Regions from separate parts of the Salinicola endophyticus genome, predicted to be linked through region 1. Evidence: predicted binding sites of a transcription regulator. Region 1 holds the regulator's gene; the other holds the start of a gene.
The links. The regulator LexA, encoded in region 1, represses DNA repair genes until DNA is damaged. The targets are predictions, from matches to a motif close to TACTGTNTANNTANACAGTA.

Region 1 (10,108 bases):
CAACGCCCGTGGCGAGGCGCACATGGTCGACGTGGCCGACAAGCCGGAGAGCCGGAGAGAGGCGCGGGCGCGGGGACGCATCCGCATGCAGCCCGCCACGCTGGCGCTGCTGGCCGAGGGCGGCCTGCCCAAGGGCGACGTACTGGCCACGGCGCGTATCGCCGGTATCCAGGCAGCCAAGCGTACCCACGAACTGATTCCGCTGTGCCACGCGCTGGCGCTATCGAAGGTGACGCTCGATTTCGAACTCGACAGCACCCAGAACTGCGTCTGGGTCGAGGCATTCTGCCGTCTCAATGGCCGCACCGGGGTGGAGATGGAGGCGCTCACTGCGGTATCGGTGGCGTGTCTGACGCTCTACGACATGTGCAAGGCGGTGGATAAGGCGATGATCATCGACGGCGTGCAGCTCGAGGAGAAGCGCGGCGGACGCTCCGGCGACTTCTCGCGCCAGGCGCAAGCGGCGGCCGGTGCACCACCGGCGGCGCTGGGAGAGAGCCCGGCGCACGGCGAGACGACGGCCGTGTCGGTGCGCTTCCTCGCCGAGTTGCGCGAGCGCCTGGGGGAAGAGCAGACCGAGCTCGATCCGGCGCAGCTGGCGGCAGCCGACATCGCCGGGGTCAAGCGCGCGCTGATGGCGGTCGACCCGCGCTATGCGCTGCTTGGGGAGGGCCGGGTGCTGGCGGCGTGCAATCAGGTCATGGCCACCGACGCGACGCCGGTGGCGCCGGGGGACGAGGTCGCCTTCTTTCCGCCGGTGACCGGCGGCTAGCGAGATGATCGAGGATGGCGAACAGCCCGGGGAGCAAGGTATGCAGATCGACATTCGCGTGCAGCAGGCGGCGTTCGATGCCGCCGCCCTGCAGCAGCGCCTGACCGCCGAGCACCGCGATATCGGGGCGCTGGTGAGCTTCACCGGGCTGGTTCGTGATATCAACGAGCGTCCCGATGTCGAAGCGCTGACCCTCGAACACTTTCCTGGCATGACCGAGCAGGCGCTCGCGGACATCGCCCGCGATGCCGGGGCGCGCTGGCCGCTCTCGGGTGTCGGCGTGATTCATCGGGTCGGCCGCCTGACGCCAGGAGACCCCATCGTGCTGGTGATGGTAACCAGTGCGCATCGGCGGGCGGCCTTCCAGGCCTGCGACTTCATCATGGATCGGTTGAAGACGCGGGCGCCGTTCTGGAAGAAGGAGCACACGGCCAGTGGCGACTACTGGGTTTCTGAACGACAGAGCGACCATGACGATGCCGGTCGTTGGGAGCGGGTATGACAGCACTGATCGACGACTTCTCGCGCCGGGTGCGCTACGTGCGCATCTCGGTCACCGATCGCTGCGATTTTCGCTGCGTCTACTGCATGAGCGAGGAGATGACCTTCCTGCCGCGGGCCCAGATACTCACCCTGGAGGAGCTCGAGCAGGTGGCGCGCGCGTTCACCGAGCTGGGCGTGGAGAAAATTCGCCTGACCGGCGGCGAGCCGCTGGTACGTCAGGGAATCGACGGACTGGTCGAGCGGATCGGCGGGCTGTCTGGCCTGCGTGAACTGGCCATGACCACCAACGGTGCCAGCCTGGGCAAGCACGCGGTAGCGCTCAAGCGCGGCGGTCTGTCGCGGCTCAACATCAGCCTCGATTCCCTCGATCCAGAGCGCTTTCGTCGTCTTACCCGCACTGGCGATCTGGCCAAGGTGATCGACGGTATCCACGCGGCGCAGGATGCCGGCTTCGAGCGTATCAAGCTCAACGCGGTGATTCTCAAAGGGCGTAACGACGACGAAATTCTCGATCTGGTCGACTTCGCCAGGGCGGAAGGGTTGGATATCAGCTTTATCGAAGAGATGCCGCTGGGCGATGTCTCCGATCACTCGCGCGGCGAGACGTTTTATTCCAGCGACGCTGTCCAGGCGCGAATCGAAACCCGGCATGCGCTGCTACCCTCTGCCGAATCTTCGCTCGGGCCTTCGCGCTATTTTCGGATGCACGACAGCGACAGCCGTGTGGGTTTCATCTCTCCCCATAGCCACAACTTCTGTAGTACCTGTAATCGTGTTCGCGTCACCGTGGAGGGCCGCTTGCTGCTCTGTCTGGGCAACGAGCACTCGGTCGATTTACGTCACACGCTGCGCCGCTATCCCGGTGAACTCGAGCCGTTGAAACAGCAGATCGTGGCGGCCATGGCGCTCAAGCCGGAACGCCATCACTTCACCACCGACGGCGATGTGCAAGTCGTCAGGTTCATGAATATGACAGGAGGCTGATCGGCTTCGCGTCTCTGCAAAGGCGTCGGCGATTATTAAAAGGTCTGCACTTTGTGCCGGCCTTTTTTGATTTAAATCCTTGCCAAACTATGCCTCGGGAATATACTTTCTGGAAATGATTCGGCGCAAAGCCGGCAATGCGCATGGTAAGGAGGGACGATGTCCACGGAATCTTTGGAACGTATCGCGCGCAATAAAAACGTGGCGCGCGCTGCCGCTCGCCAGTTGAGCATGGAGCAACTGCACAAGTTGTCCGAAGTGATCAATGAGGTGATCGAGCAGAAACAGCAGGAAGATCATCAGCGTCAGCAAGAAGAAGCCGACAAGCAGCGTAAACTCGCCGAGATTCGTGAAGCGATGAACGATGCCGGGCTATCGATGGATGACCTGGTCGGCGAACAGCCGCGCAAACGTCGTGGACGTCCGCCCAAGAACGCCAGCAAAGTCTGAGCGCTGGTAGGGGTTGATATCAGCAGATGCGAGCGCGACGAGCGGCCAGATCCCGGTAGGATAGGTCCAGCCATCGCTGTTTCATTCGCGTCGGGTCGAAACGCGCCGAGCTCTGCTCGGCGCGTTTTTTCATGCGTGTCAGAGCGAAGGTGCACGGAGGCAGCGGGCTGTCAGCCGGAAGCCGAGCGCACCTCGTGTTCGGGCTGAGGGTCGGCCGGCATCAGCTGCAGATGCAGCTCCGGCAGCTTGGCCAGATGCGCCTTCAGCCACTCGTTGAGCGGTGCGAACAGTTGCTGACGCAGCTGTAGCAGGGACTCCGCCGGGATGGTGTCGATGCGCTGATCGAGCCAGTCCGCCAGGGCATCCTCGTCCAGGTCGAGCGCGCTCTCGCTATCCCACAGCAGCCTGCCGATGCGGGTCCAGCCGGTCTCGGTCGGCAGCAGTGTGAGTGCGATCGACAGCGAGCTGGCGGCGCGGCGCGGGGTGGCGGCTGCGCCGGGCCTGCCGGCGCGAGTGCGCGGCGAGAGCAGTGTCGGTTGCAGGTGGAAGTGGCGGCGCGGGCTGAGCGTGCCGTTCTCCAGTGCCAGCAGATCGCCGTTGACGACCCGCTCCGGCACCGCGATGCCGAGCGTTTCGGCGAGCTCGCGGTGGGCTTCCTGGTGCGTCAGCTCGCCGTGTACCGGCAGCAGCAGACGCGGCTTCAGCCAGCCGTAGAGCTGGCGCAGCTCGGCCCGTGCCGGGTGCCCGGAAGCGTGCAGTGCCGGGTCGGAGTGTTCGTCGTGGATGTGCACGTCGAGACGCTTGAGGCCGTTCTTGAGGCGTTCGATGGGGCGCTCGTTGCCGGGAATGGCGCGTGCCGAGAAGATGACGTGATCGCCCGCCTCCAGATCCAGCAGCGGATGGCGTCCCTGTGCCAGGCGCGAGAGTGCCGAGCGCGGCTCCCCCTGACTGCCGGTGGCGATGATCAAGATCTCCTCCGGCGGCAGATAGCCGAGATCATAGGTCGGCACCTGGGGTGGGAAGTCCTCGAGATAGCCGAGCTGCCGGGCGATGGCGACCATGCGCTCCATCGAGCGACCCAGCAGTGCCACGCGGCGCCCGCAGCGCGCGGCGATCTGCCCCAGCGACTGGATGCGCGCGAGGTTGCTGGCGAAGCAGCTCACCGCGACCCGTCCACGGCACTCGCGGATCACCGCCTCGAGCGCTGCGCCGGCTTCCGATTCGCTGCGCGAGTGACCCTCGACGTCGGCATTGGTCGAGTCGGCCACCACCAGATCCAGCGGCGCCAGACGCTCGAAGGGGCGCGAATCGATCGGCGGGCCGATCAGCGGCGCCGGATCGAGCTTCCAGTCGCCGGTATGCAGCACGCGCGCCCCGGGCGTCTCGATCGCCAGCGCGCAGCTCTCGGGAATGGAGTGGGTGACCGCCACGAAGCCGACCTTGAAGGGTGTCTGCTCGACGCTGCTGCCGGGCGTCACCGGGCACAGTGCATCGGTGCGCAGACCGCGCTCGAGGAACTTGGCGCGCAGCATCTCGATCGCCAGCGGCGTGGCATAGACCGGGCAACCCCAGTGGGGCCAGATCCAGGCCAGGGCGCCGATATGGTCCTCATGGCCATGGGTGATGAACACCGCCTCGGGGATCATGCCCTCTGCCGCCAGGTGGGCCACATCGGGAATCTGCAGCGGTGCGTCGGGTAGATCCTGGCGGATCATCATGCCGCAGTCGACCGCGATCCAGTGATCGTCGTAGCCATAGAGCGAGAGGTTCATGCCGATTTCACCGCAGCCGCCCAACGGATGAAACAGCAGAGGCGGATAGGTACGGGGGCGAATCTGCGCGCGCGGACGAAACATCGGCTTCCTTAACGGGAAAAGTCTCGGCTCACTATAAGGCATCGCTCTCGGCCCGCTCAAACCGGGATCGGACCACGCAACGGCGAGCGTCGCAGCCACGGTGAATCGGGTACAATGTCGCCGCCCCGATCGCGGCGGGCGTCGTGCCGCCGCTACCGAGGCAGGTTGCGTCGTCGCCTCCTCTCGGTGCGCGGCGACTTTTCGTTTCATCGACCCTGTCAGCGTGAGTTATGCCGCACAATTATCGTTTGATCGTCTCCTGCCCCGACCGGGTCGGGATCGTGTCCCGGGTCTCGGGCTTCATCGCCGCCCAGGGGGGCTCCATCATCGAGGCCAACCAGCACTCCGACCTGGATAACGGGCGCTTTTTCATGCGCTACGACATTCAATCGGAGGCGCTGGGCGCCGCGGCCTTCCGGGCCGAGTTCGAGACCATCGCCCGTGAGTTCGCGATGGATTGGCGGCTGAGCGACGCCAGCCGGCGTCAGCGCGTGGTGCTGATGGTCTCGCGTGAGTCGCACTGTCTGGTCGACCTGCTCTACCGCTGGTCGGCGGGGGAGCTCGATTGCGATATTCCCTGCGTGATCTCCAACCACGACGACCTGCGCGCGCTCGTCGAGTGGCACGGCATCGACTTCCATCGGGTGAGCGTCGACCCCGCCGACAAGGCCCCCGCGTTCGCCGAGGTCGAGCGGCTGATCGATGCGGCCGAAGCCGACAGCGTGGTGCTGGCACGTTACATGCAGATCCTGCCGCCGGCGCTGTGCGAGCGCTACGCCGGGCGCATCATCAATATCCACCACAGCTTTCTACCGTCCTTCGCCGGCGCCAAGCCTTACCACCAGGCGTTCGAGCGCGGGGTCAAGCTGATCGGTGCGACCTGCCACTACGTCACTCAGGAGCTGGACGCGGGGCCGATCATCGAGCAGGACATTCAGCGGGTGTCGCACTGCCATACACCCCAGGACCTGGTTCGGCTGGGGCGTGACGTGGAGAAGGCGGTGCTCGCCCGTGGCCTGCGCTGGCACCTGCAGGACCGCGTGCTGATCCACGGCAACAAGACCGTCGTCTTCTCCTGAGCCCCTGTGCGGTGCCGGCGTCGCGCCTGCGGCGTCAGGTCGGCTGCTCGCCGTCGAACAGACTGAGCTGGCGCTGTTCGGCCTCCGGCGCCAGGCGCACGCCGACCCCGAGCAGGCGCACCGGGCGGCCGCCGCGCTGCCAGGCGCTCTCCAGCAGCTCGTGGAAGCGCGCGTGGATCACGCCGCGGGCGCCGGTCTCCTGGGTGGTGCTGGTGAAGTCGTGAAAGCGCACCTTGACGAACTGCTTGCCGATGTCGGGATTGCCATGGCGGGCCAGGCGTTCGTCGAGACGCGCGATCAGCGGTGCCAGTGCCTGGTGGCACTGGGCGAGGTCCGGCAGATCGCTGTCGTAGGTGGTCTCGACGCTGACCGACTTGCGCTCGCGGGTGACGTTGACCGGGCGGTCGTCGATGCCGTGGGCCAGCTCGTGCAGGCGCTGGCCGAACTTGCCGAAAGCGTCGAGCAACTGCTCCAGCGGCCGGGCGCGCAGTTCGGCACAGGTAGCGATGCCGAGCCCCTCCAGCTTGGCGGCGGTGGCAGGACCGACCCCGTGCAGCTTGTCGACCGCCAGCCCCTCGATGAAGCTTGCCATCTGTGCGGGGGGAATCACGAACAGGCCATCCGGCTTGTCCCAGTCGCTGGCGATCTTGGCCAGGAACTTGTTGGGCGCCACGCCCACCGAGACCACGATGCCGGTACGCGCGAGCACTTCCTGCTTGAGCCAGTGCGCCATCCAGGTCGCGCTGCCCTGGAAACGGGTGACCTCGCTGACGTCGAGATAGGCTTCGTCGAGAGAGAGCGGCTCCACCAGCGGGGTCAGCTCGTGGAATACCGCTTGAATGTCATGCGAGACGCGGCGGTAGCGATCGAAGTCGGGCTTCAGCAGCTTGAGCTCGGGGCACAGGCGCAGGGCGCGTGCGGTGGGCATCGCCGAATGGATGCCGTAGCGCCGGGCCGGGTAGTTGCAGGTGGCGATGACCCCGCGCTTGTCGGCACTGCCGCCGATCGCCAGCGGCAGGTCGCGTAGCCTGGGGTCGTCGCGCATTTCCACCGCGGCGTAGAAGCAGTCGCAGTCCGCGTGGAGGATCTTGCGCATGGCCGCTGGCGTCTACTGCAGGCCCAGGCCGTTGCCGCCGCGGATGATGCCTACGCCGAGACCCTCGATATCCAGCTGCTGATGTTCCAGGTCGACCTCGATGGGGGCGAAGTCGGCGTTTTCCGCCAGCAGGGTGACGCGGCGCCCGTGCCGGTGGAAGCGTTTGACCGTGACCTCGTCATCGAGCCGGGCGACCACGATCTGGCCGTCGCGCACTTCCTGGGTGCGATGCACGGCGAGCAGGTCGCCATCGAGGATGCCGATGTCTTTCATCGACAGCCCGCGCACACGCAGCAGGTAGTCGGCCCTGGGGGCGAAGTAGTCCGCCGGCAGCGGGCAGTAGCGGTCGATGTGCTCGGCGGCGAGAATCGGGCTACCGGCGGCGACGTTGCCCACGATCGGCAGGCCGGTTTCGGCGGGGTCGGTGGGTTCCGGGGTGCCGGCCGCAGCGGGCAGACGGATCCCGCGGGATGTCCCCGGAATCATGCGGATCACACCCTTGCGATCGAGCGCACGCAGGTGCTCCTCGGCGGCATTGGGAGAGCGGAATCCCAGCGCCTTGGCGATCTCGGCGCGGGTGGGTGGATAGCCGAACTCGGTCATCGTCTTGACGATGAAATCGTAGACGTTCTGCTGCCGGGCGGTGAGCGGTCTCGACATTGGGCGTCTCCCCGGGGCCTGTCAGGGCGTGGTCATGTATACAGTCTGGAATTGTATCCAGTCCTGCTGGGCAGGGAAAGGGGGCAAAGCGCAGAGCGCCTTCGACGTTTGCCGCGATTGTGCCGTGGCGCCGGGGGTGGTTAGATTCGAAAGCGTTTCAAACAGGCGTTTTTTAGCTGATTCGACAGGCGTTGGCCGGCAGGTTCGATGCCCGTGAACAGCCGCCGATATCGACAGGAAAGAGGTAGTCCATGGCTCAGTCCGACACTGTGACCCGCATTCTCGACACCGCCGAGGTGTTGTTCGCCGAGAAGGGGTTCGCCGAGACGTCGCTGCGCAACATCACCACCCGGGCCAAGGTCAATCTGGCGGCGGTCAACTATCATTTCGGCTCCAAGAAGGCGCTGATCCAGGCGGTCTTCGCGCGCTATCTCGACCCCTTCTCCGAGCGCCTCAATCACGCGCTCGACGGGCTCGAGCGTCACTATGGCGGGCAGGCCATCCCCCTCGAGGTGCTGCTCGAGCGCCTGGCCGAGAGCGTGCTCGAGGTACCGGCGGAGCGCCACAGTCTCAAGATCTTCATGAAGCTCCTGGGACTCGCCTATACCCAGGCCCAGGGGCATCTGCGACGCTATATCCAGGCGCACTATGGCGAAACCTTCCACCGCTTCGTCGCCTGCCTGCGTCTGGCCACGCCCGGGTTGCCGGAGGCGGAGCGCTTCTGGCGCCTCCACTTCATGCTCGGGACCGTGGTATTCACGCTCTCCGGACTGGATGCGCTGCGCGATATCGCCGACAACGAGTATCACGAGCATGTCACCGTGCGCGATCTGATCCGACGACTCAAGCCGGTGGTAGCGGCGGGCATGCTGGCACCGCTGGAGCCGCCGGAGGCGGCAGCGAGCTGACGCCGCAGTGCCGACCTCTGTCATGACGCCGGCGGGTCGTCTAGAATCGGGCGCTTCACGGTTTCAGGTAACGGCTATGACACAACCGCTGGGTCCGGTAATGCTGGACGTCGAGGGCACTCGACTGCGCGAGGAGGAGCGGCGGCTGCTGTCCCGTCCCGAGGTCGGGGGCGTCATCCTGTTTGCGCGCAACACCCCGGATGCAGGCACCACCCAGGCGCTGATCGGTGAGATTCGCGCTTGCCGCCCGGACCTGCTGGTCGCCATCGACCAGGAGGGCGGGCGCGTGCAGCGGCTCAAGCAGGGCGTGACCCGGCTGCCGCCGATGGCGACCCTGGGGCGGCAATTCGCCGAGGCGCCGGAGGCCGCGCTGGCCCTGGCTCTGGACACCGGTTGGCTGCTGGGCATGGAGATGGCCGCGTGCGGTTTCGACCTGACCTTCGCCCCGGTGCTCGACCTCGACGATGACCAGTCGCCGGCGATCGGCTCGCGCAGCTTCTCGCCCGACCCGGAGGTGGTCGCGGCGCTGGCCGGTGCCTTCATCGATGGCCTGCACGATGCCGGCATGGTCGCCATCGGCAAGCACTTTCCCGGCCATGGCGGGGCGCGTCAGGATTCGCACCATGCGGTGGCCCGGGATCCGCGCTCGCTGGAGGCGCTGCGCGCGCACGATCTGGTGCCGTTTGCGCGGCTGGCGAGCAAGCTCGATGCGGTGATGCCGGCGCATGTGATCTTTCCTGCCTTCGACGAGCGCCCGGCGGGCTTTTCGCCCAGCTGGCTGGGGCTGCTGCGCGAAGAGCTCGGCTTCAAGGGGGCGATCTTCTCCGACGACCTGACCATGGCGGCGGCCCACGCTGCCGGAACGCCGGCGGCGCGCGCCGAGGCGGCCTGGGCCGCCGGCTGCGACATGGCGGTGATCTGCAATGACCCCGCAGCGGCGCGGGAGGTGGTGGATGCGTGCAGCGGACGCCAGGCGCCGCGGATCGCCAAGCTGCGTTACGCCCGCGCCCGGCCGAGCCTCGAGTCGCTGGCGGTGATCTCGCGCTGGCGGCGTACCCACGCCCGCTTGGAAGCCCTCAACGAGGCGGAGTGATCCGCCCTCTGTCCCCAGGCGGCGCCGGCCCTGCCGGTTGCCGCCCACTGCTATTGATACGGAATACGATGACTCAATCTACGCCCCCCGACGCGCTGAACTCGATGCAGGAGGTCATGGACAACGCCGACTGTCTGATCGACCAGGCCCAGGTAGAGCAGGCCCTCGACCGGATGGCCGCGGCGATCACCCGCGATCTCGGCGACAAGCTGCCGGTGTTCTACTGCGTGATGAACGGCGGTCTGATCACGACGGGGCATCTGTTGACCCGGCTCGGGTTCCCGCTCGAGGTCGACTATCTCCACGCCACCCGCTATCGCGGCGGGCTCCGTGGCGGTGAGCTGTTCTGGCGGGTCTCGCCGGAGATCCCCATGGCCGGGCGCCATGTGGTGATCGTCGATGACATTCTCGACGAGGGGGCGACCCTGGCGGCGATTCTCGACTACTGCCGTGAGGCGGGCGCAGCGAGTCTCTCCACCGCGGTGCTGGTCGACAAGCAGCACGATCGCAAGGCTTCGCCGAATCTCAAGGCGACCTACTGTGGTCTGGAAGTGGTCGACCGCTACGTGTTCGGCTTCGGCATGGACTACAAGGGCTACTGGCGCAACGCCCCCGGTATCTTCGCGCCCAAGAACCTGTAACCCTGGAAGCAGCGTGCCACGCTGCTGCCGCTTTCCATCGCGGCCCGCTGCCGCCGCTGCCTCTA
Region 2 (10,108 bases), 2.1 Mb from region 1:
GTGCCACCCAGGGCTATATCTATCTGCGCTCGGAGTATCCGCTGGCCCAGGCGATGCTCGACGAGGCGATCGCCCGCGCCGAGGCCGCCGGCTATCTGGGTGAGAACATCCTCGACAGCGGCCACGCCTTCCACCTCGAAGTCCGCCTGGGCGCCGGGGCCTATATCTGCGGCGAGGAGACCTCGCTGCTGGAGAGCCTGGAGGGCAAGCGCGGGCTGGTACGCGCCAAGCCGCCGCTACCGGCGATCGAGGGTCTGTTCGGCCAGCCCACCGTGGTCAATAACGTGCTCTCGCTGGCCGCGGTGCCGTTCATCCTCGACCAGGGCGGCCAGGCCTACGCCGACTACGGCATGGGCAAGTCCCGCGGCACCCTGGCGCTGCAGCTGGCCGGCAACGTCGCTCGCGGCGGGCTGGTCGAGCTGGCGTTCGGCACCACCCTGCGCGAGCTGATGGAGAGCTTCGGCGGCGGCACGCGCAGCGGCCGCCCGCTCAAGGCGGTGCAGGTGGGCGGCCCGCTGGGCGCCTATCTGCCGGAGAGCCAGTGGGATACCCCGCTCGACTATGAGGCCTTCGCCGCCTTCGGTGGTGTGGTCGGCCACGGCGGCGTGGTGATGTTCGACGACAGCGTCGACATGGGCGCCCAGGCGCGCTTCGCCATGGAGTTCTGCGCGGTGGAGTCCTGCGGCAAGTGCACGCCGTGCCGGATTGGCGCCGTGCGCGGCGTCGAGGTGATCGACCGTATCCGTGCCGGCGACGCTGCCGACGAAAATCTGGTCCTGCTCGCCGACCTGTGCGAGACCATGGTGGACGGTTCGCTGTGTGCCATGGGGGGTATGACCCCCTTCCCGGTGCAGAGCGTGATGAAGCACTTTCCCGATGACCTGACCCGGCCCCAGGCCGAAGGCGGGAGGTAAGCATGTTGCAATATTTCGAACCCGACGCATCCCACGCCGCCCAGTTCGCCCGCGACCTGGGCACCCCGGCGCGTTTCTCCGAGACGCAGGTGGCGCTGACCATCGACGGCCACAGCATCAGCGTGCCCGAAGGCACCTCGGTGCTGCGCGCCGCGGCGCTCGCCGGCATCACCATTCCCAAGCTGTGCGCCTCGGACAACCTCGAAGCGTTCGGCTCGTGCCGCCTGTGCGCGGTGGAGATCGAGGGCCGCCGCGGCCTGCCGGCCTCCTGCACCACGCCGGTCAGCGAGGGCATGGCAGTCACCACCCAGAATGCTCGGCTGGCCAAGCTGCGTCGCAACGTGATGGAGCTCTACATCTCCGATCACCCGCTGGACTGCCTGACCTGCCCCGCCAACGGTGACTGCGAACTACAGGACATGGCCGGCGCGGTGGGCCTGCGCGAGGTGCGCTACGGTTTCGAGGGGGCCAATCATCTCGACGCCGAGACCGACGCCTCCAACCCCTACTTCAGCTTCGACCCCAGCAAGTGCATCGTCTGCTCGCGCTGCGTGCGCGCCTGCAACGAGGTCCAGGGCACCTTCGCCCTGACCATCGAGGGGCGCGGCTTCGACTCCAAGGTCGCCGCCGGGCAGAACGAGCCGTTCATGGACTCCGAATGCGTCTCCTGCGGCGCCTGCGTGCAGGCCTGCCCCACCTCGACGCTGATGGAGAAGAGCGTGATCGAGCAGGGCGTGCCCGAGCACAGCGTGGTCACCACCTGCGCCTACTGCGGCGTCGGCTGCTCCTTCGAGGCGCAGATGAAGGGCGATCAGCTGGTGCGCATGGTGCCCTACAAGGGCGGTGACGCGAACCACGGCCACTCCTGCGTCAAGGGTCGCTTCGCCTTCGGCTACGCCACCCACAAGGATCGCATCAAGGAGCCGATGATCCGCGACTCGATCGATCAGCCGTGGCGTGCGGTCTCATGGGAAGAGGCGATCGGTTTCGCCGCTCGGCGTCTGCGCGAGATCCAGACCCAGTACGGACGCGAAAGCGTCGGCGGCATCACCTCCTCCCGCTGCACCAACGAGGAGACCTATCTGGTGCAGAAGCTGATCCGCGCCGCCTTCGGCAACAACAACACCGATACCTGTGCGCGGGTATGCCACTCGCCCACCGGCTACGGGCTGAAGACCACTCTGGGCGAATCCGCCGGTACCCAGACCTTCGATTCGGTGATGAAGGCCGACACCATCCTGGTGATCGGCGCCAACCCCACCGACGCCCACCCGGTGTTCGCCTCGCAGATGAAGCGCCGCCTGCGCCAGGGCGCGACGCTGATCGTCGCCGACCCGCGGCGGATCGACCTGCTCAAGACACCCCACGGCGGCAAGAGCCTGCACCTGCCGCTCAAGCCCGGCACCAACGTGGCGCTGGTCAATGCCCTGGCCCACGTGGTGGTCACCGAGGGGCTGGAGGATCACGACTTCATCGCACGGCGCTGTGAAGACGGCGCCTACCAGCAGTGGCGCGACTTCATCAGCGAGCCGCGCAATGCCCCCGAGGCGCTGGAAGCCGAGACCGGCGTCGCGGCGGCCACGGTCCGCGAGGCCGCCCGCGCCTATGCCACCGCCGGCAACGGGGCGATCTACTACGGCCTCGGCGTGACCGAGCACAGCCAGGGCTCGACCATGGTGATGGGCATCGCCAACCTCGCCATGGCCACCGGCAACATCGGCCGCGAAGGGGTCGGCGTCAACCCGCTGCGCGGTCAGAACAACGTCCAGGGCTCCTGCGACATGGGCTCCTTCCCGCATGAGCTGCCCGGCTACCAGCACGTCGCCGACCCGGCGGTGCGCGAGAAGTTCGAGGCGGTCTGGCACACCCCGCTGGACGACGAGCCGGGGCTGCGCATCCCCAACATGTTCGACGCTGCGATCGCCGGCACCTTCAAGGCGCTCTACGTGCAGGGCGAGGATATCGCCCAGTCGGACCCCAACACCCAGCACGTGGAGTCGGCGCTGCGCTCGCTGGACTGCCTGATCGTGCAGGACATCTTCCTCAACGAGACCGCCAAGTACGCCCACGTGCTGCTGCCGGGAGCCACCTTCCTCGAGAAGAACGGCACCTTCACCAACGCCGAGCGGCGCATCAACCGGGTGCGCCGGGTGATGCCGCCGGTGGCCGGCAAGGAAGACTGGGAGGTCACCCAGGACCTGGCCAACGCCCTGGGCTACCCGATGCACTACACCCATCCGTCCGAGATCATGGACGAGATCGCCAGCCTCACGCCGACCTTCACCGGGGTCAGCTACGCCAAGCTGGAGAAACTCGGCAGCATCCAGTGGCCGTGCAACGATGCCTTCCCCGACGGCACGCCGACCATGCACGCGCTGGACTTCCCCATCGGCAAGGGACACTTCGCGATCACCGAGTACGTCGCCACCGAGGAGCGCACCAGCCGCCGCTACCCGCTGCTGCTGACCACCGGGCGTATCCTCAGCCAGTACAACGTGGGTGCCCAGACGCGGCGCACCGCCAACAGCGCCTGGCATGCCGAGGACGTGCTCGAGATCCACCCCAGCGACGCCGAGCTGCGCGGTATCGCCGATGGCGACTGGCTGGGCATCAGCAGCCGCGTGGGCCAGACCGTGCTGCGCTGCCGTATCAGCGAGCGCATGGCACCGGGGGTGGTCTACACCACCTTCCACCACCCCGGTAGCGGGGCCAACGTGATCACCACCGACAACTCCGACTGGGCCACCAACTGCCCCGAGTACAAGGTGACTGCGGTCCAGGTGGAGAAGGTGTCGCAGCCCTCGTCGTGGCAGCAGCACTTCCAGCACTTCGACGCGCGCCAGCAGCACTATCTGGCCGCCGCCGACGACGCCCCGGCCGCGCTCAAGTGAGCGCGGCAGGATTCGACCAACCGGGGAGAGACGGACATGAGCGATAACACGGCGTCGCTGATCAAGATGATCAATCAGATCAGCCTCAACAACCGCCATCACGGCGACGATGCCCAGGCGGCCGAACAGGTCGCCACCCATCTCAAGAAGTTCTGGGCGCGCCCCATGAAGCGCGACATCATCGCCTACGCCGACGAGGACGGCAGCCAGCTCGATCCGGTGTCGAAGCTGGCCGTCGACCGGCTCAAGGCGCTCTCGAGTACGGTCAAGGACTGGGAGGAGACCTCGGACGCGGGCTAGCCGCCGCGATCTGCGGGTCGGCACGACAGCGCCACCAAGACATCGCCACCAAGACAAAGCCCCCGTCGGACGAATCCGGCGGGGGCTTTCTCATGGACCTGCGAGCGGCGCCGAGGTCAAGGCTTCATGTCTTCGAAGAAGCGTTTGACGCCGTCGAACCAGCCCTCTTTCTTGGGCGAGTGGCGGCTGGCACTGCCCAGGCTCTCCTGGAACTTGCGCAGCAGCTCTTTCTGCTCCTCGGAGAGATTGACCGGAGTCTCCACCACGACCTTGCACAGCAGGTCGCCGGCGGGGCCGCCGCGCACCGGTTTCACGCCCTTGCCGCGCAGCCGGAACAGCTTGCCGGTCTGGGTCTCGGCGGGGATCTTGAGCTTGACCCGGCCCTCCAGGGTCGGCACCTCGAGCTCGCCGCCCAGGGCAGCGTCGACGAAGTTGATCGGCACTTCGCAGTGCAGATGACGCCCGTCACGCTCGAAGATCGGGTGGGACTTGATATCGGCCTGGACGTAGAGGTCGCCCGCCGGCCCGCCGTTGAGCCCGGACTCGCCCTCGCCGTTGAGACGAATACGGTCGCCGGTATCCACCCCGGCGGGGATCTTCACCGACAGCGTGCGCGTCTCGCGTACACGGCCCTCGCCGTGGCACTTGCGGCACGGCACCTTGATCACCTGGCCGCTGCCGTGGCAGGTCGGGCAGGTCTGCTGCACGGCGAAGAAGCCCTGCTGCATGCGCACCTGACCCTGGCCGTGACAGGTCGGGCAGGTCTCCTTGCTGGAACCGGGCTCGGCGCCATTGCCGTCGCAGTGCTCGCACTCGACGTGGCGCGGTACGCGGATATCGACCGTGGTGCCGAAGACGGCATCCTCGAGATCGAGCTCCAGGTTGTAGCGCAGATCGCTGCCGCGCTGGGGCGCGTTGGGATTGCGCCGACCACCGCCGCCACCGAAGATATCGCCGAAGACATCGCCGAAGATATCGCTGAAACCACCGGCCCCGGCACCGCCGAAACCGCCGCCACCGAAACCGCCGCCGGCCTGGCCGTCGACCCCGGCATGACCGAACTGGTCGTAGGCCGCGCGCTTCTGGTCGTCGGACAGCACCTCGTAGGCATCGGAGACCTCGCGGAATTTCTCCGCCGCCTGCTGATCGTCCGGATTGCGATCCGGATGGTACTTCTGTGCCAGCCGGCGATAGGCCTTCTTGATCTCCTTGCCGTCGGCGCCCTTGTCGACGCCCAGCACTTCGTAGTAGTCACGCTTGGACATGACGTTGTTCGCCTCCGTATCGATGCCGTGCAAACGACAACGCGGGAGTCGTGTCTGGCTCCCGCGCTGCTGCCGTCACACGACGTCAGACGTCGTGATTATTGCTTTTTCCGATCGTCGTTGACTTCCTCGAACTCGGCGTCAACCACGTCATCCTCTTTCTTGCCGCTGGCCTGGGCGTCGTCGGCCTGGGCACCCGCTTCCTGATCGGCGCCTTCGCCCTGCTCGGCGTACATCTTCTGCGCCAGGTTGCCGGAGGCTTCGGTGAGCGCGTCGAGCTTGGCCTGGATGGCGTCCTTGTCGTCACCCTTGAGCGCTTCCTCGAGCTCGCCGATGGCGCTCTCGATCTTGCTCTTCTCGTCGGCGTCGACCTTGTCGCCGGCCTCTTCCAGCGTCTTGCGCGAGGCGTGGATCATGCCGTCGGCCTGGTTGCGCAGGGCGACCAGCTCTTCGAACTTCTTGTCCTCGGCCTCGTGCGCCTCGGCATCCTTGACCATCTGATCGATCTCTTCGTCGGAGAGACCGCTGGAGGACTTGATCACGATCGACTGCTCTTTGCCGGTCGCCTTGTCCTTGGCCGTGATGTTGAGGATACCGTTGGCATCGAGATCGAAGGCGACTTCGATCTGCGGCACGCCGCGCGGTGCCGGCGGAATGTCGGCGAGGTCGAAGCGGCCCAGCGACTTGTTCTGCGCCGCCTGCTTACGCTCACCCTGCAGCGCGTGAATGGTCACGGCCGTCTGGTTGTCTTCGGCGGTCGAGAAGGTCTGGGTCTTCTTGGTCGGGATCGTGGTGTTCTTCTCGATCAGCGGCGTCATCACGCCACCCAGGGTCTCGATGCCCAGCGTCAGCGGGGTCACGTCGAGCAGCAGCACGTCCTTGACGTCACCGCCGAGCACGCCGCCCTGAATCGCGGCACCCATGGCCACGGCTTCGTCCGGGTTGACGTCCTTGCGGGCGTCCTTGCCGAAGAACTCGGCGACCTTCTGCTGCACCATCGGCATGCGGGTCTGGCCGCCCACCAGGATGACGTCGTGGATCTCGCTGTTGGAGAGACCGGCGTCTTCCATGGCGGTCTTGCACGGACCCAGCGAGCGGCTGACCAGATCTTCGACCAGCGACTCGAGCTTGGCCCGGGTGACCTTGATCGCCAGGTGCTTGGGACCGGTGTTGTCGGCGGTGATGTAGGGCAGATTGACTTCGGTCTGCTGGGCCGAGGAGAGCTCGATCTTGGCCTTCTCGGCGGCTTCCTTCAGACGCTGCATGGCCAGGCTGTCACCGGACAGGTCGATGCCCGAATCGCTCTTGAACTGCTGCACCAGGTAGTCGATCAGCTTGAGGTCGAAGTCCTCGCCACCCAGGAAGGTGTCACCGTTGGTGGCCAGCACCTCGAACTGCTTCTCGCCGTCGACGTCGGCGACTTCGATGATCGAGATATCGAAGGTACCGCCGCCTAGGTCGTAGACCGCGATGGTACGGTCGCCGGTGGAACGATCCATGCCGTAGGCCAGCGCGGCTGCGGTCGGCTCGTTGATGATGCGCTTGACCTCGAGACCGGCGATACGGCCGGCGTCCTTGGTCGCCTGACGCTGGGAGTCGTTGAAGTAGGCCGGCACGGTGATGACCGCTTCGGTCACTTCTTCACCGAGATAGTCCTCGGCGGTCTTCTTCATCTTCTTGAGCACTTCCGCGCTGACCTGCGGCGGTGCCAGCTTCTTGTCGTTCACCTGCACCCAGGCGTCGCCGTTGTCGGCCTCGACGATGCGGTAAGGCACCATCTTGATGTCCTTCTGGACGACGTCGTCCTTGAACTTGCGGCCGATCAGGCGCTTGACGGCGTAGAGCGTGTTGGTCGGGTTGGTGACCGCCTGACGCTTGGCCGCCTGGCCGACCAGGGTCTCTCCGTCGTCGGTGTAGCCGATGATCGACGGCGTGGTGCGAGCGCCTTCGGCGTTCTCGATCACGCGAGTCTTGTCACCGTCGAGCACGGCGACGCAGGAGTTGGTCGTACCCAGGTCGATACCGATGATGCGTCCCATAATTCCTCACCTCTAACAATTCGTTGACGATTCGATACGTTGTCTTGGCGGCGCGTGTGGCGCGATTGACTGCTATCTGGGGGCTTTCGGGCGCCTTTCAAGCCCCGTCGGCCCAGATTGCGTCAGGCCGACTTGCTGACGATGACCATCGCCGGCCGCACCAGACGCCCGTTCAGGGTGTAACCCTTCTGCATCACATCCATGACCGTGTTGGGGTCGAGCTCCGGATTGGGCACCATGCTCATCGCTTCGTGGAACTGCGGATCGAACGGTTCACCCTGCGGGTCGATCTGCTCGACGCCGAACTTGGCGAGCACGTCGAGCTGCATCTTCAGAGTCATCGACACCCCCTCACGGTGGGTCTCGTCGACCTCCTGCATGCTCTCCAGCCCCTTTTCCAGACTGTCGACCACCGGCAGCAGCTCCTTGACGAACTTCTCCAGGGCGAACTTCCGAGCCTTCTCGGCATCCTGCTCGGCGCGCCGGCGGGCATTCTGGGCCTCGGCGGCGGCACGCATCGACTGATCCTTGGCCTCGGTGAGCGCCTGCTCCAGCTCTTCGACCCGCGCGGCCAGCACTTCTGCCTCGGGGTTGGCGTCGCCGCCGGTCTCGCCAGGCTCATGCTCGAGTTCGTCGGCAACCGCGTCGAGATCACCCTCGAGCGGCGCCTGGGTCGGCTGCGGTTCGCCGTCGCGCTCGGCGCGCTCGATCTCTTCGTCGACGGGCTTCTGCGGATCTCTGGCCATGAGTCTCTCCCGATATGGATGTAATGAAAGCACCAGTATAAAGACGGCGTCGGCGTCATCGACGCTCGCTATTGATATCCAAGTGACTTCCTATATGGGGCTGCCCGCGACGATCTCAAGCGTTGGCGCGCTTTACGTGAATGCCGGAACGCACCACCCGCCTTTCAGGCACCGCGGGGTGGATTGAAGCGTCGAACCGACTACTGTATAAACGAACAGACTACTGTATGGCCGCCATCGATCCTCGGGAGGCAGCATGCTGATCCAACTCGCCATTCGCGACTTCGCCATCGTCGACACCCTCGATCTGGAGTTCCAGTCCGGCATGACCGCCATCACCGGTGAGACCGGGGCGGGCAAGTCGATCCTGCTCGGCGCCCTCGGGCTCTGCCTGGGCGAACGCGCCGATGCCGGCGGCGTGCGTCATGGCGCCGAACGCGCCGATCTCAGCGCGCGCTTCGACCTCAGCGGCCGCGCCGAGGCGCGGGCCTGGCTCGCCGCGCGCGAACTGCCGAGCGAGGATTGCCTGCTACGCCGAGTGGTCACCGCTTCCGGACGCTCCAAGGCGTGGATCAACGGCCAGCCCTGCACCATCGCCGACCTGCGCGAGCTCGGCGAGTGTCTGATCGACGTCCACAGCCAGCATGCCCACCAGGCGCTGCTCAACGAGGAGACCCATCGCCGCCTGCTCGACGACGCCGCCGGCCAGCGCCGCGCGGTCGACGATCTGGCGGCGCTGTACCGCCAGTGGCAGAGCCTGCGCAAGCAGTATCGTCAGCGCAGCGAGAACGACGAGGAGCGCGAGGCCAAGCGCCAACTGCTGCGCTATCAGGTGGAGGAGCTGGATCAGCTGGCACTGCAGGCAGACGAACTGGAGGCACTGGAACAGGAGCAGGAGACCCTGGCGCATCTGGAGGAGACCCTGCGCGAGGCGCAGTTCGCCGCCGACTGCTGCGACCACGACGAAGGCGGTGCACTGGGCCTGCTACTGCAGGCACACACGCGCCTGTCGCGTGTGCCGGGCAGCGACCGCGGCAGCCTGGCGGAAGCGCTCGGCATGCTCGGTGATGCCCAGATCCAGCTCGAGGAGGCGGCCCGGGAGCTACACCACTTCGTCGAGTCCACCGAGCTCGATCCGCAAAGACTGGCTTGGGTCGACGAGCGCCTCGGCGAGATCCACCGCATTGCGCGCAAGCACCACGTCATGCCCGACGAGCTGGTCGCGCTGCACCAGCGCCTGAGCGCCGAGCTGGCCGATCTCGATGGCGGCGATGACGACCTCGACAGCCTGCGCGCGCGGCTTGAGGAGACGCGCCAGCACTACCGCGACGCCGCCCGCCAGATCAGCGAGGCGCGCCAGACCAGTGCCACCGAATTCGCCCGTCAGGTACAGGAGCAGCTCGCTTTCCTGGGCATGGAGAAGGCGCGCTTCGCGGTCGAGGTCACCCCGCTGGAGACGCCGCAGCCCCACGGGGTCGACCGCGTCAGCCTCTTGATCAGCGCCAACCCCGGCCAGCCGCCGCGGCCACTGGCCAAGGTCGCTTCCGGCGGCGAGCTCTCCCGCGTCAGCCTGGCGATCCAGGTAGTCGCGGCCAGCCACAGCACCCTGGCCACGCTGGTGTTCGACGAGGTCGATGTCGGCATCTCCGGCGCCACCGCCGAGATCGTCGGCCAGCTGCTGCGCCGGCTGGGCCAGAAAGCCCAGATCATGACCGTGACCCACCTGCCCCAGGTTGCCGCCCAGGCGCACCAGCACCTGCACATCGAAAAGCAGTCCAGCGACGAGGCCACCCGCACCCAGATGGCGCAGCTCGACGAAGCGGGCAGAGTGCGCGAGATCGCGCGCATGCTCGGCGGCGTCAAACTCTCGGAGCGCACCCTGGCCCACGCCCGCGAGATGCTGGCGGCGAGCCAGACCGGGGCGCACTGAGCATCGCCAGCGCCTCGCGAGCG

Region 2: a site for LexA is predicted at 8,357-8,376, ahead of recN (DNA repair protein RecN). Genes of this name have one in related genera too.

What each region holds. Positions count from the first base shown of each region.
Region 1 covers NZ_CP159578.1:2,370,292-2,380,399, reverse strand. The annotation lists gene moaC (cyclic pyranopterin monophosphate synthase MoaC) at 1-772, shown strand, start outside; gene moaE (molybdopterin synthase catalytic subunit MoaE) at 813-1,274, shown strand; gene moaA (GTP 3',8-cyclase MoaA) at 1,271-2,260, shown strand; gene ABV408_RS10750 (H-NS family nucleoid-associated regulatory protein) at 2,420-2,710, shown strand; gene ABV408_RS10745 (ribonuclease J) at 2,881-4,566, opposite strand; gene purU (formyltetrahydrofolate deformylase) at 4,797-5,645, shown strand; gene dinB (DNA polymerase IV) at 5,680-6,741, opposite strand; gene lexA (transcriptional repressor LexA) at 6,754-7,401, opposite strand; gene ABV408_RS10725 (TetR family transcriptional regulator) at 7,653-8,309, shown strand; gene nagZ (beta-N-acetylhexosaminidase) at 8,386-9,402, shown strand; gene ABV408_RS10715 (hypoxanthine-guanine phosphoribosyltransferase) at 9,471-10,043, shown strand.
Region 2 covers NZ_CP159578.1:273,202-283,309, reverse strand. The annotation lists gene ABV408_RS01295 (NADH-ubiquinone oxidoreductase-F iron-sulfur binding region domain-containing protein) at 1-914, shown strand, start outside; gene fdhF (formate dehydrogenase subunit alpha) at 917-3,805, shown strand; gene ABV408_RS01285 (formate dehydrogenase subunit delta) at 3,842-4,105, shown strand; gene dnaJ (molecular chaperone DnaJ) at 4,222-5,370, opposite strand; gene dnaK (molecular chaperone DnaK) at 5,469-7,409, opposite strand; gene grpE (nucleotide exchange factor GrpE) at 7,532-8,155, opposite strand; gene recN (DNA repair protein RecN) at 8,412-10,085, shown strand.